Regions from separate parts of the Caballeronia sp. Lep1P3 genome, predicted to be linked through region 1. Evidence: riboswitches for the same ligand, from Rfam matches in the RefSeq annotation. Region 1 holds a riboswitch; the other holds the start of a gene.

Region 1 (7,291 bases):
GGGATAGCCATAGCCGTAATAGGCCGGATACGCTCCATACGCCGCATACGGATAAGGCGGGTAATACGCATACGCCGGATAGGGCGCGTAGTAATCGACGCCCGGCGATACCGCCGCGTATTGATACTGCACCGGCGCGGTCGAGTACGCCGCGCCCGACGCGGCCGATGCCGCCGACGCGCCTTGCTGCGGCACCACGAATTCGCGCTGGGCGTAAGCCGCGTTGACGGTCGGGTAGTAATAAGCCGGGTAATCGGGATACGGGTAATAGCAGCCGCTCAACAGCACTGCCGCGGCAAGCGCGGCCACGGCTGCCTTGGGTCCGGGAATGAAACGGGGGGAATTCATGATGCTGCTCCTTGCATACAGCTTGTTTTCCGGACTTGTGAGGTTCAAGCGGTCTCAACCGAACCGGTCCGTCAAGGAGAAGCTTAGTCGATCGATGCGTCCGGCGCGCAGCACGCCGTGTCAGTACGATGGCCGGTATCGCTTCCTGTAACAGACATGAAACAACGGTCTTTCGAACGGCGGCACGCGGCAACGTCGAGCGCGCCGCTCGCCCGAAACCGGCGCTTACTTGCCGACCTGATTGCCGATGATCCCGCCGACCGCCGCGCCGCCGAGCGTCGAGAGTGCGCCGCCGCCGATCACGGCGCCGCCCGCCGCGCCCACGCCCGCGCCGATGGCGGTATCGCGCTGACGCGTCGTCATGCTGTCGCAGCCGGTGAGTCCGGCGAAGAGAGCTACGAGGGTTGCAGCGGCGCCGATTTGTTTGATGTTTTTCATGTCGACTCTCCAATACGATGATGGAATGAATCGGCAGCGGCGAGGCGGATGTCGATGCGGACAGCCGAACGCCTGCCGCGCGTTTTCGCCGGTTCGTTCGTAAAGCAGCATGAAAGATGCCCGAATCGGCGAAACGGCCCCGCCGCACGCGTGCGCGGCGGGCCCCTCGTCGTCATGCCGTCAGTGCATCGCTGCATCAGGTCGGCTGGTAAATCTCCGCGCCTTTCTTCACGAACTCGATCGCTTTCGTCTGCATGCCGTGCGTGAGCGCGTCGGTCTCGGAGACGCCCTGCTTCGCCGCGAAATCGCGCACGTCCTGCGTGATTTTCATCGAGCAGAAGTGCGGGCCGCACATCGAACAGAAATGCGCGACCTTCGCCGAATCCTTCGGCAGCGTCTCGTCGTGGAATTCGCGCGCCTTGTCCGGGTCGAGACCGAGATTGAACTGATCCTCCCAGCGGAATTCGAAGCGCGCCTTCGAGAGCGCGTTGTCGCGCACCTGCGCGCCCGGATGACCCTTCGCCAGATCGGCCGCGTGCGCCGCCAGCTTGTAGGTGATGATGCCTTCCTTCACGTCGTCCTTGTTCGGCAGTCCGAGGTGTTCCTTCGGCGTCACGTAGCAGAGCATGGCGGTGCCGAACCAGCCGATCATCGCCGCGCCGATGCCCGACGTGATGTGGTCGTAGCCCGGCGCGATGTCGGTGGTGAGCGGCCCGAGCGTGTAGAACGGCGCCTCGTCGCACCATTCCAGCTGCAGGTCCATGTTCTCCTTGATGAGCTGCATCGGCACGTGGCCGGGGCCTTCGATCATCACCTGAACGTCGTGCTTCCACGCGATCTGCGTGAGTTCCCCGAGCGTCTTGAGTTCGCCGAGTTGCGCTTCGTCGTTGGCGTCGTAGATGGAGCCGGGGCGCAGGCCGTCGCCGAGCGAGAACGAGACATCGTATTGCTTCATGATTTCGCAGATGTCCTCGAAGTGCTCGTAGATGAAGCTCTCCCTGTGATGCGCGAGGCACCACTTCGCCATGATCGAGCCGCCGCGCGACACGATGCCCGTCATGCGGTTCGCCGTCAGCGGCACGTATTGCAGGCGCACGCCCGCGTGGATCGTGAAGTAATCGACGCCTTGCTCCGCCTGCTCGATCAGCGTGTCGCGAAAGATTTCCCACGTCAGGTCTTCGGCTTTGCCGTTCACCTTTTCCAAAGCCTGATAGATCGGCACCGTGCCAATTGGCACCGGCGAATTTCGGATGATCCACTCGCGCGTTTCGTGGATGTGCTTGCCGGTCGAGAGGTCCATCACGGTGTCGCCGCCCCAGCGGATCGCCCAGGTCATCTTGTCGACTTCCTCGCCGATGGACGAGCTGACCGCCGAATTACCGATGTTCGCGTTGATCTTCACGAGGAAGTTGCGGCCGATGATCATCGGCTCGCTTTCCGGGTGATTGATGTTCGCGGGGATGATCGCGCGGCCGCGCGCCACTTCCTCGCGCACGAATTCGGGCGTGATCGCCTTCAGTGCGTCCTTGCCGAAGGCCGCCGCGCCGAACGCCTGCCCGGGATGCTGGCGGCCCATCATCTGCGCGAGCTTTTCGCCGTTCGGGCCGCTCGTTCTGAGGCTCTCGAGATACTCGGCGCGTCGCTGGTTTTCGCGAATCGCGATGAACTCCATCTCGGGCGTGACGATGCCCGCGCGGGCGTAGTGCATCTGCGTGACGTTTTTGCCCGCGAGCGCGCGGCGCGGCTTGCGATGCAGACCGGGAAAGCGCAGTTCGGCCGTCTTCGGATCGGCGGCGCGTTCGCGGCCGAATTCGCTGGATAGCCCGGCGAGTTCTTCGGTGTCACCGCGCGCGTCGATCCAGCCGGCGCGCAGCGCGGACAGGCCCGAGCGGATGTCGATGGAAGCGTCGGGATCGGTGTACGGGCCTGACGTGTCGTACACGTAGACGGGCGGATTCTTCTCGCCGCCGAAGCCATCGGGCGTATCCGACTGCGTGATCTCGCGCATCGGCACGCGGATGCCGGGCGTCGAGCCGGTCACGTAGACCTTGCGCGAATTGGGAAGCGGCGCGATGGCGGCGGCATCCACGACGGCGTTTTCGGACAGAAACTTCGGGTTGGCATTCATGCTGTCTCTCCTTGTCGACCGCAGTCGGCGCGTATGCGCTCGCCGCGGTCCCATGCAAGCGATTGCGTTGGGACGAATGTTTCGCCGATGCAGCGCCGACGCGCGAACGAACGCCGTCGAGCTCGGCTGACTCAGGAGCTAAACAGGGAAGAACGAGATGGAAAGGTGCGGGCCGGCAAGCGTGACGCGTAGAAGAAAACCGAAAGCGTCTGGGCCCGAACGCTTCCCTGCGCTGGCATTATCCAGATCAGGTTCAAAGGGTATTTCTCACCCACGAGACACGGACGAAACGGTCAATGAAGCCGACCGGAATCGCGATGTGCCGCGCAGGACCCCCGCGTTAGCAGCCGACACCATACACTGCGGCGTCGCGTTCTGGCAACCATTCGCGAAATGCCCGTTTCGCCGATGGCGCTTGCTGCATAATGGCGGGCGCCGCTTTTTCGGGATTACCCGGATCGCGGCGTTTCATCACAGCGCGTTTCGCCTGCGCCGCCATCTCGGCACTTCAATCCGCACTCCATCGCTTCATCATGCTGCCGTGTTTTCCCGGTTTCACCGCGCAACAAGCGCGTTGCGCACGCCCGCCGTGCGCTCGGTTCGCCGCTGGCCGTCACGTCTTTTCTGGCCGCGCCGCGCGGCCGGCCAGCATCGCGGAGTAACGCATGTCCGCCTTGCCGCCGCGTCTGCCTTTCTCCGTACCCGATCGCTTTCCGTTTCGCGCGCCGCGCTCCCGCAAGGGGCCGATCGTGCTGGCGCTCGCCGTCGTCTATCTCGTCTGGGGATCGACGTATCTCGGGATTCATCTGGCGCTCGATTCCTTTCCGCCGCTGATGCTCGGCGGGCTGCGCAATCTCTTCGCCGGCATCGGGCTTTTCGCGATCGCCGTGCATCGCAAGGCGGTGTGGCCGAGCGCGCGCGAAGTGCGCAACGCGGCGCTCGTCGGCACGCTGCTCGAAGGGCTGTCGAGCGGGATGATGGCCTACGGCATGCGCACGGTCGCGACCGGGACAGCCGCCGTCATGGTCGCGACGGTCCCGCTTTTCGCGACGATCTTCGCCGCGCTCGCGGGTCGCGGCGTCAGCAAGGGCGAGTGGAGCGCGGTGGGGCTGGGGCTCGTCGGCATCGTGCTGCTCAATCACGGCGATCCGTCGTCGAGTTCGACTTACGGCACGCTCGCCATTCTGTGCGCGGCGGTCTTCTGGGCGGGCGGCGCGCATCTCGCGAGCCGCCTGTCGCAGCCGTCCGACCTGCTGATGTCCACCGCGCTTCAGATCGGGCTGGGCGGGCTGATCGCGACGACCATCGCGCTGCTCTCCGGCGAGCGGCTCACGCACGTCGGCTTCGGCGCGGGCGTGTCGTTCCTGTATCTGATGCTGATCGGTTCGATGGCCGCCTACGTCGCGTACAACTTCCTGATCCGGCAGACGAGCACGATCGTCGCGACGAGTTGCCTGTACGTGAATCCGGTGGTCGCGGTGCTGCTCGGCGCGCTCTTGCTCGGCGAAGCCATCACGCGCTGGACCGTCATCGCGACGGCCGTCATTCTGTCGAGTGTCGCGCTGTCGCTCTGGTTCGATTACCGGCGGCGCGGGCTCGTCTGATTCTTCCTGCGTTTGTAAGAACCGCCGTTCGCCGCGCGTGGCGTCATACGCGCTGCTGCTGCGAGCTTGCGTTTCCCCGCATCCCGAGCAATTCCTCTAATGATTCGGGAAGCCTTTCCGGACAAGGCTTCGCAGCCATTCGACGCCTTGCGCGCACCGCAACGGGGCACGGACGTTGCTCGTTTCCGGCGCCCCGCGACGTTCCATCGACGCGGGCTTCAGCAGCCAGAAACGAGGCGGCGAGCGCGCTTCTCGCGCGTCCTCGAGACCCAAGCCCAACGATCAGAAAAAGGAAGGTGGCACATGAAGATCATTCGCACCGTTACGGCGCTTGCCGCCGTCGCCGCGCTCGTGTCCGCTTGCGGCGGAAGCTCGGACGACGTCGGCAAGGAACTCGGCCTCACGCAGCCGCAGGTCCATTTCATCCACGCCATTCCGAGCGGCCCGAACGTCGACTTCTACGATAACGGCAAGGTGCTGCAGCCGAACCTCGGCTACAAGGCCGTGACCAACTTCGCGAACATCGGCACCGGCCAGCACAACTTCTCGTATGCGGCCGTGGATACGGCGACGACGCTCGCGAGCGACAGCAGCATCAGCGATGCCGCGAAGGGTCACGAGTACACGGTGATCGCGCTGCCCGACGCGGGCTTCCTGCCGTCGATCGCCGTCATCGACGATCCGTTCGACAAGGGGCTGCTTTCGGGCAGCGCGCGCGTGCGCGGGTTCAATGCATCGGCGAATGCGCAGAACCTCGATCTGTATCTGGTCGCGCCGGGCGCGGACATCGGCGCCGTCAATCCGACGATGGCGAGCGTCGCGTTCAAGAACGCGGTGCCCGCGACGACGCAGGACTCGATCTACGTCTCGGGCGGCACCTATCAACTCATCGCGACGCTGCCGGGTTCGAAGACGCCGGTGTACAAGTCGGCGTCGTTCGATCTCGCGAACAATGCCGACTGGCTCGTGACGACGCTGCCCGCGGGCAATGCGCTCTCGCAAGTGGTGCCGAACAGCATTCGCGTGCTGGTGGCGCAAGGCGGCAATACGCAACAGCCGGCCATCGAGCTGCCCAACACGCAATAAGCCGTCCGACGCCGCGTTCCGAAGGCGCAGCGACGAAACCCGCCCGGGCGACCGGGCGGGTTTTTTCATGTCGCCGCTCATCAGGCAAAAAAAATCCCGCCGCATTCTGGCGGCGGGGAGACAGGAAATACGCGCTGAACTTACGCTTTGTGTCGTGTCAGAAACCGGGCTTACTTGTGTTCTTCGGCGGAATTCGTGATCGCGTGCCCGCCCTTCGAGATGTCCTGGCCTGCGCCCGAGACGGTGTTGCAGCCCGCGAGCGCAGCGGTGCCGGCGATCAGCAGCAAAGCGATGATTCGAGTCATGTTCCATTTCCCTTTAAGTGAGTGGCGTCGGTTGATTCTGTATGGCTCGGCCGCATCGCTCGATAGGCCTCACCGGTGTGAACAATCTTAAAAAAGTGCGCGAGCGCCGGCTGTAGGCACCGCTGGGTTTTTGATGTCGGCACGTTCCGCATTTCGCGTCGGCATCGTCCTACGCGGCCGGGCGCGCGCGGGCGTCGGCGAAATCGCTCGCGGCGAGCGCGACCGATGCGGCATCCGCTGCGCGTTCGCGCGGCATCGACACGCGGATGCTCGTGCCATGCGGCTTCGCCCGCTCGATCTCGAAGCGCCCGCCGCGCGCCGACACGCGCTGGCGCATGCCGACGAGTCCGTGCGTCTGCGTGCGCTTCAGGTCTTGCGGCCTGATGCCGATGCCGTCGTCCGTGATGTGCAGCGAAACGTTCGCCGCGTCCATCGTCAGCGCGATACCGATGCAACTCGCGCGCGCGTACTTCGCCGCGTTCGTGAGCGTTTCCTGAGCGACCCGGAAGAGCGCGATCTCGATCGCTTCGCCGAGCTTGACGTCCTCGCCAGGCAAATCGAACTGAACGGTCCAGCCGTTGCGCTGCGCGGCTTCGTCGGCGAGCGAGCGCAACGCCGTCACGAGGCCGAAGTTCGCGAGCACCGTCGGCCGCATGTCCTCGATGATGCGGCGCTTGAGTGCAATGCCCTGATCCAGATTGCCGATGGCGCGCGAGAGCTTCTCGGCCATCGCGGGCTCACTCGTCTTCAGCTTGCCGCGCACCCACGCGACATCCATCTTGCTCGCGGTCAGGATGGAGCCGAGTTCGTCGTGGAGTTCGCGCGCGAGTTCCGTCTTCTCGTTTTCGCTCACCGACTGAAGATGCCACGCGAGCGCTTCCAGTTGCCGCGTGCGCTCGAAGACGAGCTGATCCAGTTCTTCCTGCTGCGTGATGAGTTTCTTTTGCACGCGATCCTGCTTGTCGAGCTGAATGCCGAGATTGCGAAACAGAAGCAGAAACAACACGATGTTTAGCGCGCACAACGCGCCGACGCACAGCGTCGAGATGCGCTGATCGGCGCGGCTCGCATCGAGCGCGTGTTGCGCGCGCTGCTCCTCGTTCAGGCGCAGCAGCGAAAGGGCGGCATCGAGCGTGGCGTCGTTGTCAGCCGGCGCGTTCGACGCGTTCGACACGCCCGAGGAAGCCGCCGTCGCGCGGCCGATCGCATCGCTCGATGCCGCGCTGATCTGCGCGAAGCTCGCAAGCGCGGTGTCGTCGCCGATGCGCCGGTAATAGGCATCGAGCGTGGCAAGCGCTCGGCGCACATGGGCGACCGTCTGCTCGAATTGCGCGCGGTGCGCCGCTTCCGGCTTGATCGCGAAGGCGTCGCGCTGGGCGGTG
Region 2 (7,291 bases), 1.5 Mb from region 1:
CTGCGGCCCGCCTCGACGCCCAGCGCGAACGCGCGCGCCATCTGCGGCGGAAACGTCGCCTGCGAGACGGCCGTGTTGAGCAGCACGCCGTCGAAGCCCCACTCCATCACCTGACACGCATGCGACGGCACGCCGAGACCCGCATCGACGATCAGCGGCACATCCGGCAGGCGCTCGCGCAACGTGCGCAAGCCGTAGGGATTCGTCACGCCTTTGCCGGTGCCGATGGGCGCGCCCCACGGCATCAGCGCCTCGCAGCCGGCATCGAGCAGGCGCCGGCCGATCACGAGGTCTTCCGTGCAGTACGGCAGCACCTTGAAGCCGTCGCGCACGAGCTTCGCCGCCGCCTCGACGAGTCCGATCGGGTCGGGCTGAAGCGTGTAGTCGTCGCCGATCAGTTCGAGCTTGATCCACGGCGTATCGAACACTTCGCGCGCCATGTACGCCGTCGTCAACACCTCGTCGACGCTCTGGCAGCCCGCCGTGTTCGGCAAGAGCGCGACACCGTGGCGCTTTAATTCGTCGAAGAAGCCGGCTTCGCCCGTTTCCGACTGACGGCGCAGCGCAACGGTCACCATGCCGGGACGCGCGGCGTCGATGGAATCCGACAGCGATTGCAGCGACGGATATCGCGACGTGCCGAGCAGCACGCGGCTCGGAAATGTCTCGCCGTAGAGCGTGAGGGAATCGGCGGTATGGGTGGTCATGGTTCGATCCTCGGGTTTCAGCCGCCCGCGACGGGCGAAACGACGTCGAGCTTGTCGCCGGGCGAAAGCGCCTTGGTGCCGTGCTCGCCGCGCGCGACGAACTGGCCGTTTAATGCCACGGCGAACGGCGGTTTCGCGCCGAATGCGGCAAGCGCGTCGGTCACGGTCGCCGTCTCGGGCAACGTGAACGCGCGCTGATTGATGTGGATGTTCATGGTTTGTCTCCGGTTCACGCGGTCGCCGGCTCGAATGCGCCGTGCAGCAGCGCGGACCATCGCGCGTCGCGGCGGAAATCGTCGAATGAGGCGGCGTCATGCACGGACCCGCCGATGAGCGCATCCGCGAGCGCGCAGGCGCTGTCCGCGACTTCGGGCGCGATCATGAAGCCGTGCCGATACAGCCCGTTCACGCGCACCGTGCGCGCGCCGTCCCAGACGATCGCCGGCCGATGGTCCGGCAGCGTCGGCCGGCATTGCGAGTTGAGTTCGAGGATGCGCGCCTCGCCGAATCCCGGATGAACCGCGAACGCCGCGCTCAGCAGTTCGAGCGCCGAGCGCACGCTGACCGGCGACATGTCCTCGCCTTCGACTTCGGTCGCGCCGATCACGTAGAGGTCGTTCTCTTTCGGCGCGATGTAGAGCGGATAGCGCGGATGCAGCAGGCGCACGGGCCGCGTGAGCCGGATGCCCGGCGCATGCACGCGCGCCACTTCGCCACGGATGCCGCGCAGCGCGGGCCACGCGGGTTTGCCGCCGAGCCCGCGGCAATCGATGATCCAGCGTGCGTCGGGCATCGCATCGACGGGCGTGTTCCAGTGCGCGCGCACCCCGCGCGCCGCCAAGCCCGCCGCGAGCGCCTTCAGCGCCTGCCGGTTGTCGAGCTGGCCTTCGTGCGGCAGCAGCCAGCCTTGCGCGAAACGTGCGCCGAGCGCCGGCTCGGCTTGCTCGACCTGCGCGCCCGCGAGCTTGACGAATCCGCCATCGAGGAGCGCGGACGGCGCGTTCGCGCGCAGCCGGCGCTCGAAAAGCGGCGCCTCCGCGCGATCCGCGCCGTGCCACACGACAAGCGTGCCGTTGCGCTGAAAGAAGACCGGCTCGGGCAAGGCCGCGATGAGCGCCGGCCAGCGCGCGAGCGACGCCGCGCCGAGTTCCACGACGAGCGGCTCGGCGCTCGTGGCTTCCGCGAGCGGCGCGAGCATCGCGGCGGCGACCCACGCGGCCGACTGCGAGCCGGCTTCGTCGCCGCGATCGTACAGCGCGACGTCGTGCCCCGCGCCCGCCAGTTGCCACGCGACGAGCCGCCCGATGAGCCCGCCGCCGATCACGGCGAAATCGGGCCGGCGCGCGTCGGCCTGATCGATGCTGTTCACTATCCGATGCCTCCGAATACGGTCCCACGGCGTTCGGCGCGCGCGAGAGGCGCACACCGATCCACGAACGAGGACGAAGCAGCGGGAAGAGAGACCGGCACGGCGTCGCCAAGGGACGCATCGAGCGGAAAAGGAAGACTGGAAGAAACTGGAGGAAGGCGTGAACCGCGCGCGTTCTCCGGAAACTTCCCTCGCCGGTATTACCCGGATCGGGTGCAAAGGGTCTCTCTCAGCCTCGTGTCCGCACGATGCGCGGCATCGCCAATCACGAAGCACCCCTGTTTCGTCGCAGGCCATTAGAGCATAAAAGCCAAAGCCGCTGCAAACCGGGATTGCCCGCGCCGGCGGGCGCTCCGGTCGCGCGCGGCGGCACTCTGGCACAATGCCCCGAATGACCGGTCATCGAACGATCGCACCGGATTAAGCGACGGTTAAGGCAGCAACTCGACAATCTGCGGCGCTGGACGGCCGCACGCCCGCGTCCGCAGCAAACGTCTCAACCCGCCGGCGCGCCGGCGCATCAGCAGGAAGGTCATGGTCAACTCGAACCCCGAAAACACGCAGCAAAAAGCGGACGAAGTCTCGGCGTGGAGCCTCATCAAACCGTTCTGGGTGTCGGAGGAGCGCGGCATCGCGTGGGGGCTGCTCGTGGCGATCATCGCGATCAACATGACGGTCGTGTGGATCAACGTGCGGCTCAACAGCTGGAACGCGGACTTCTATAACGCGCTGCAGAACAAGAACGTGCGCGATTTCCCGCACTTGCTGCTGATCTTCACGGGCCTCGCGTTCGCGTACATCCTGCTTGCCGTCTATGGCCGGTATCTGCGGCAGATGCTCGCGTTCCGCTGGCGGCAGTGGCTCACGAACAAGTATCTCGAGCAATGGTTCGGGGACCGCGCGTTCTACCGCATCGAGCGCGACCGTCTCGCCGACAACCCCGACCAGCGTATCAGCGACGACCTGCAATCCTTCGCGACCACGACGCTCACGCTCTCGCTCGACCTGCTCTCCACGCTCGTCACGCTCGTCACGTTCATCACCATTCTCTGGACGATCGCGGGCGCGCTCACGCTCACGGTCATGGGCAAGCCGCTCGTCATTCCCGGCTACATGGTGTGGGCCGCGGCGCTTTACGCGATTCTCGGCTCGCTCATCATCCAGAAGGTCGGGCATCCGCTCGTGTCGATCAACTACCAGCAGCAGAAGGTGGAAGCGGACTTCCGCTTCGGCCTGATTCGCGTGCGCGAGAACGCCGAGCAGATCGCGTTCTATGACGGCATCGCGACCGAGACCGCGAACGCGAAGAGCATCTTCCAGCGCATCCGCGACAACTGGTGGCTCATCATGAAGTACACGAAGCGCATGACCTTCGTGCTTTCCTTCTACGGCCAGATCGCGATCATCTTTCCGATCATGGTGGCCGCGCCGCGCTACTTCGCGGGCGCGTTTTCATTCGGCGTGCTGATGCAGATTTCGTCGGCGTTCGGCACCGTCAGCGATTCGTTCTCGTGGTTCATCAACAGTTATTCGACGCTGGTCGAATGGCGCGCCACGGTGAATCGTCTGCGCGAATTCAAGCGCGTGATGCGCTCGACGCATATCCGCGAGGAGACATCGCCCGCGACCGAGCGCGGCGGCATCAACCTGCACTACACGAGCACGCCGTCGCTCACGACGAGCGGCCTGCTGCTCGCGCTACCGAACGGCACGCCGCTTTCGCGCGTGGCGGACGTCTCCATCGAGCCGGGTTCGCGGTGGCTCGTCGTGGGGCCGTCGGGTTCGGGCAAGAGCACGCTGATGCGCGCGCTCGCGGGGCTCTGGCCGTTCGGCGACGGCACGATCGACGCGCCCGTCGACGCCAGGATGATGTTCATTCCGCAGCAAAGCTATCTGCCGATCGGCGCGTTGCGCGCGGCGCTGTCGTATCCGTCGCCAGCCGGTACGTTCACGGACGACCAGTCGCGCGAGGCATTGCGCGCGTGCAATCTCGAAGCGTATGCGGGCCGCCTCGACGAAAGCGCGCATTGGGCGCGCAGCCTGTCGCCGGGCGAGCAGCAACGGCTGGCGGCCGCGCGCGTGCTGCTGCACAAGCCCGACTTCGTGTTCCTCGACGAAGCCACGAGCGCGCTCGATGCCGATAACGAACTGCACATCTACAACACGCTCGTCGACCGCTTGCCGAAGGCCGCGATTCTGAGCGTCGCGCATCGGGAATCGGTGGCGTTGTTTCATGATTACCGGATCGAGATCGAGCGGGCGATGGTGGAGGCTTAGGTTTTCTTTTGCGGGATGTTTTGGAATCCGCGCTGGGTGTGTGGCAGTGCGGTTCTCTCGGGTGCTTAGTCAAGCTGCAGATTATTAGCTGCCGGTCGGTGCGCGAAAGCGCGTCAGAATCTAGACCCAATGTGCCTCGCAAGGACATCGCATTCATGCGGTGTCGACCCTTCCTTTCAAACATCTACGATTGACGCGGAGTTACATTTTGTAATCCCGTCTTTCGCATGTGCATGGCTTGCTAGACTTACAGTCATCGGTGACTAATTACCGATGAATGATAAAAACGTCTCAAAAAGGCTATGTTCAAAATGCACAAGAATTTCGCAAAGATAATCGCGGCAGCGCTTTTCGCTCTGGGGTCGACTCACGCATTCGCAACCTCCATTACATTGGATTGCTCAGGTGGGTCAGTAGGCACCTGCACAGCGACAGCAAACGGCGACGTCGACTTGACAACTGCCCATTGGGAAGGAAAGGATATTGCTGTTTTGCAGACCAACTACAATTCTGCGTCCAGCACGGCAAGCGCTACATGCCCGACTTATACGCACAAAAGTCGTCTTATCGAAGGCGCCTATAACGGCTATGTCAGCATTTCCGTAAAGACAAAAAGCGAGGTTGCCGCAGATGGATTGCTCAAGGCCACTGTGCCGGTCGCGTGCATGGTCCGCCAGTGATGCTTCGACGCCTGTGAACCGCGACGATTGACCGCTTCAGGTCGGACAGGAGAAAGGGCTTCTTGAGCCAATAATCACGACCCAATCCGCACAATTGCGCCCGATCGATCGTCCGCTCATTGAAGAACGGCAAATCTTCGCAAAAAGCAAAAAGGCCACGCATAGCGTGGCCTTTTTGCTCTCAAACGCGAGATATTTACCGCGGCAACTCGCTATGCCCCATCAAATACGCATCCACCGACCGCGCGCACTGCCGTCCTTCGCGAATCGCCCACACAACCAGCGATTGCCCGCGCCGCATGTCGCCCGCGGTGAACACTTTATCGACCGACGTGTAATACGCCTTTTCCCCCTCGGTAGATGCGCGCACGTTCCCGCGCGCGTCCTTGTCCACGCCGAACGCGTCCAGCACCGGCGAAAGCGGCTGCGTGAAACCCATCGCGAGCAGCACGAGATCGGCCTTCATTTCGAATTCGGAGTTCGGCACTTCGACCATCTTGCCGCCCTTCCACTCGACGCGCACCGCGATCAGCTGCTCGACCTTGCCGTTCTTGCCTTCGAAGCGCTTGGTCGCTACCGACCAGTCGCGATCGCACCCTTCTTCATGCGATGACGACGTGCGCAGCTTGATCGGCCAATACGGCCAGACGAGCGGCTTGTTCTCTTCCTCGGGCGGCTGCGCGAGCAGTTCGAACTGCGTCACGCCCTTCGCGCCATGACGGTTCGACGTGCCGACGCAATCGGAACCCGTATCGCCGCCGCCGATCACGACGACATGCTTGCCCTTCGCGACCAGTTGATCCGCGACCTTGTCGCCAGCGTTGACCTTGTTTTGCTGCGGCAGGAATTCCATCGCGAAATAAATGCCTTCCAGCTCGCGCCCCGGCACCGGCAGATCGCGCGGCATTTCGGAGCCGCCCGCGACCACCACCGCGTCGAATTGCTCCTTCAGCTCGTCGGGCGTGATCGTTTCCTTCGCCGTATTGCCGATGTGCGCGGGAATCGCGTCCTTGCCGACGAACACGTTCGTGCGGAACGACACGCCTTCCGCTTCCATCTGGCGCATGCGGCGATCGATCAGCCACTTCTCCAGCTTGAAGTCGGGAATGCCATAGCGCAGCAGTCCGCCGATGCGATCGTTCTTCTCGAACACGACGACATCGTGCCCCGCGCGCGCCAGTTGCTGCGCGACCGCAAGCCCCGCCGGGCCGGAACCGACGACAGCGACCTTCTTGCCGGTCTTATGCTTCGGCGGCTGCGGCGCGACCCAGCCTTCTTCCCACGCCTTGTCGATGATCTTGCGCTCGATCGACTTGATGCCGACCGGATCTTCGTTGATGCCGAGCGTGCACGCGGCCTCGCACGGCGCCGGGCAGATGCGGCCCGTGAATTCCGGGAAGTTGTTGGTCGAATGCAGGACGTCGATCGCGCTCTTCCAATCCTGGCGGAAAACGAGATCGTTGAAATCCGGAATGATGTTGTTGACCGGACAGCCGTTGTTGCAGAACGGAATGCCGCAGTCCATGCAGCGCGCGCCCTGAATCTTCGCGTCGTCGTCGGTCAGTGCGGCGACGAATTCCTTGTAGTGCTTGACGCGGGTGAGCGGTGCTTCGTATGCCTCGTGGCGGCGTTCGAATTCGAGAAAACCGGTTGCCTTGCCCATTTCTTTCTCTGTATTTGGTGAGGATCGCGCTCCCCGATGCACTGCATCGGGGAGCTTTTCTATCTGGCTCGTTCGGGCTTTAAGCCGCCAGCGCTTCGTTGGCTTTCTTCGCGCCCAACTCGCCGAGCGCGCGTTTGTATTCGGTCGGGAAGACCTTCACGAACTGACGGCGCGACGCGTCCCAGTTCTCGAGCAGCGCCTTCGCGCGCGGCGATCCGGTGAACTGGAAATGACGTTCGATCAGGCCCTTGAGCAACGCTTCGTCGGTCTGGGCGGCGTGCCACAGCGCGCGATCCACCGTGCGCTCCTGCTCGGCCTGTTGCAGCACCGGATCGAGCGCGACCATCGACTTGTTGCACTTGGCCCCGAACGTGCCGTCCGGGTCGTACACGAACGCGATGCCGCCCGACATGCCCGCCGCGAAGTTGCGCCCCGTCTCGCCGAGCACGACGACCGTGCCGCCCGTCATGTATTCGCAGCCGTGATCGCCCGTGCCTTCGACGACCGCCGTCGCGCCCGAGTTACGCACGCAGAAGCGCTCGCCCGCGACGCCGCGGAAATACGCTTCGCCTTCGATCGCGCCGTACATCACCGT

The links. A riboswitch is a leader RNA that binds a small molecule or an ion and turns the genes downstream of it on or off. The one in region 1 is predicted to bind thiamine pyrophosphate.
Region 2: another riboswitch for thiamine pyrophosphate. It lies ahead of LDZ27_RS01810 (FAD-dependent oxidoreductase); the one in region 1 lies ahead of thiC (phosphomethylpyrimidine synthase ThiC).

The regions. Positions count from the first base shown of each region.
Region 1 is NZ_CP084265.1:1,986,245-1,993,535, reverse strand. It holds gene LDZ27_RS09375 (hypothetical protein) at 1-348, opposite strand, end outside; gene LDZ27_RS09370 (glycine zipper 2TM domain-containing protein) at 574-786, opposite strand; gene thiC (phosphomethylpyrimidine synthase ThiC) at 983-2,914, opposite strand; TPP riboswitch at 3,121-3,261, opposite strand; gene LDZ27_RS09360 (EamA family transporter) at 3,580-4,518, shown strand; gene LDZ27_RS09355 (DUF4397 domain-containing protein) at 4,822-5,604, shown strand; gene LDZ27_RS09350 (entericidin A/B family lipoprotein) at 5,775-5,909, opposite strand; gene LDZ27_RS09345 (sensor histidine kinase) at 6,079-7,291, opposite strand, start outside.
Region 2 is NZ_CP084265.1:382,276-389,566, reverse strand. It holds gene LDZ27_RS01820 (thiazole synthase) at 1-707, opposite strand, end outside; gene thiS (sulfur carrier protein ThiS) at 725-922, opposite strand; gene LDZ27_RS01810 (FAD-dependent oxidoreductase) at 937-2,076, opposite strand; TPP riboswitch at 2,246-2,366, opposite strand; gene LDZ27_RS01805 (ABC transporter ATP-binding protein/permease) at 2,611-4,353, shown strand; gene LDZ27_RS01800 (hypothetical protein) at 4,665-5,033, shown strand; gene LDZ27_RS01795 (glutamate synthase subunit beta) at 5,230-6,696, opposite strand; gene LDZ27_RS01790 (glutamate synthase-related protein) at 6,776-7,291, opposite strand, start outside.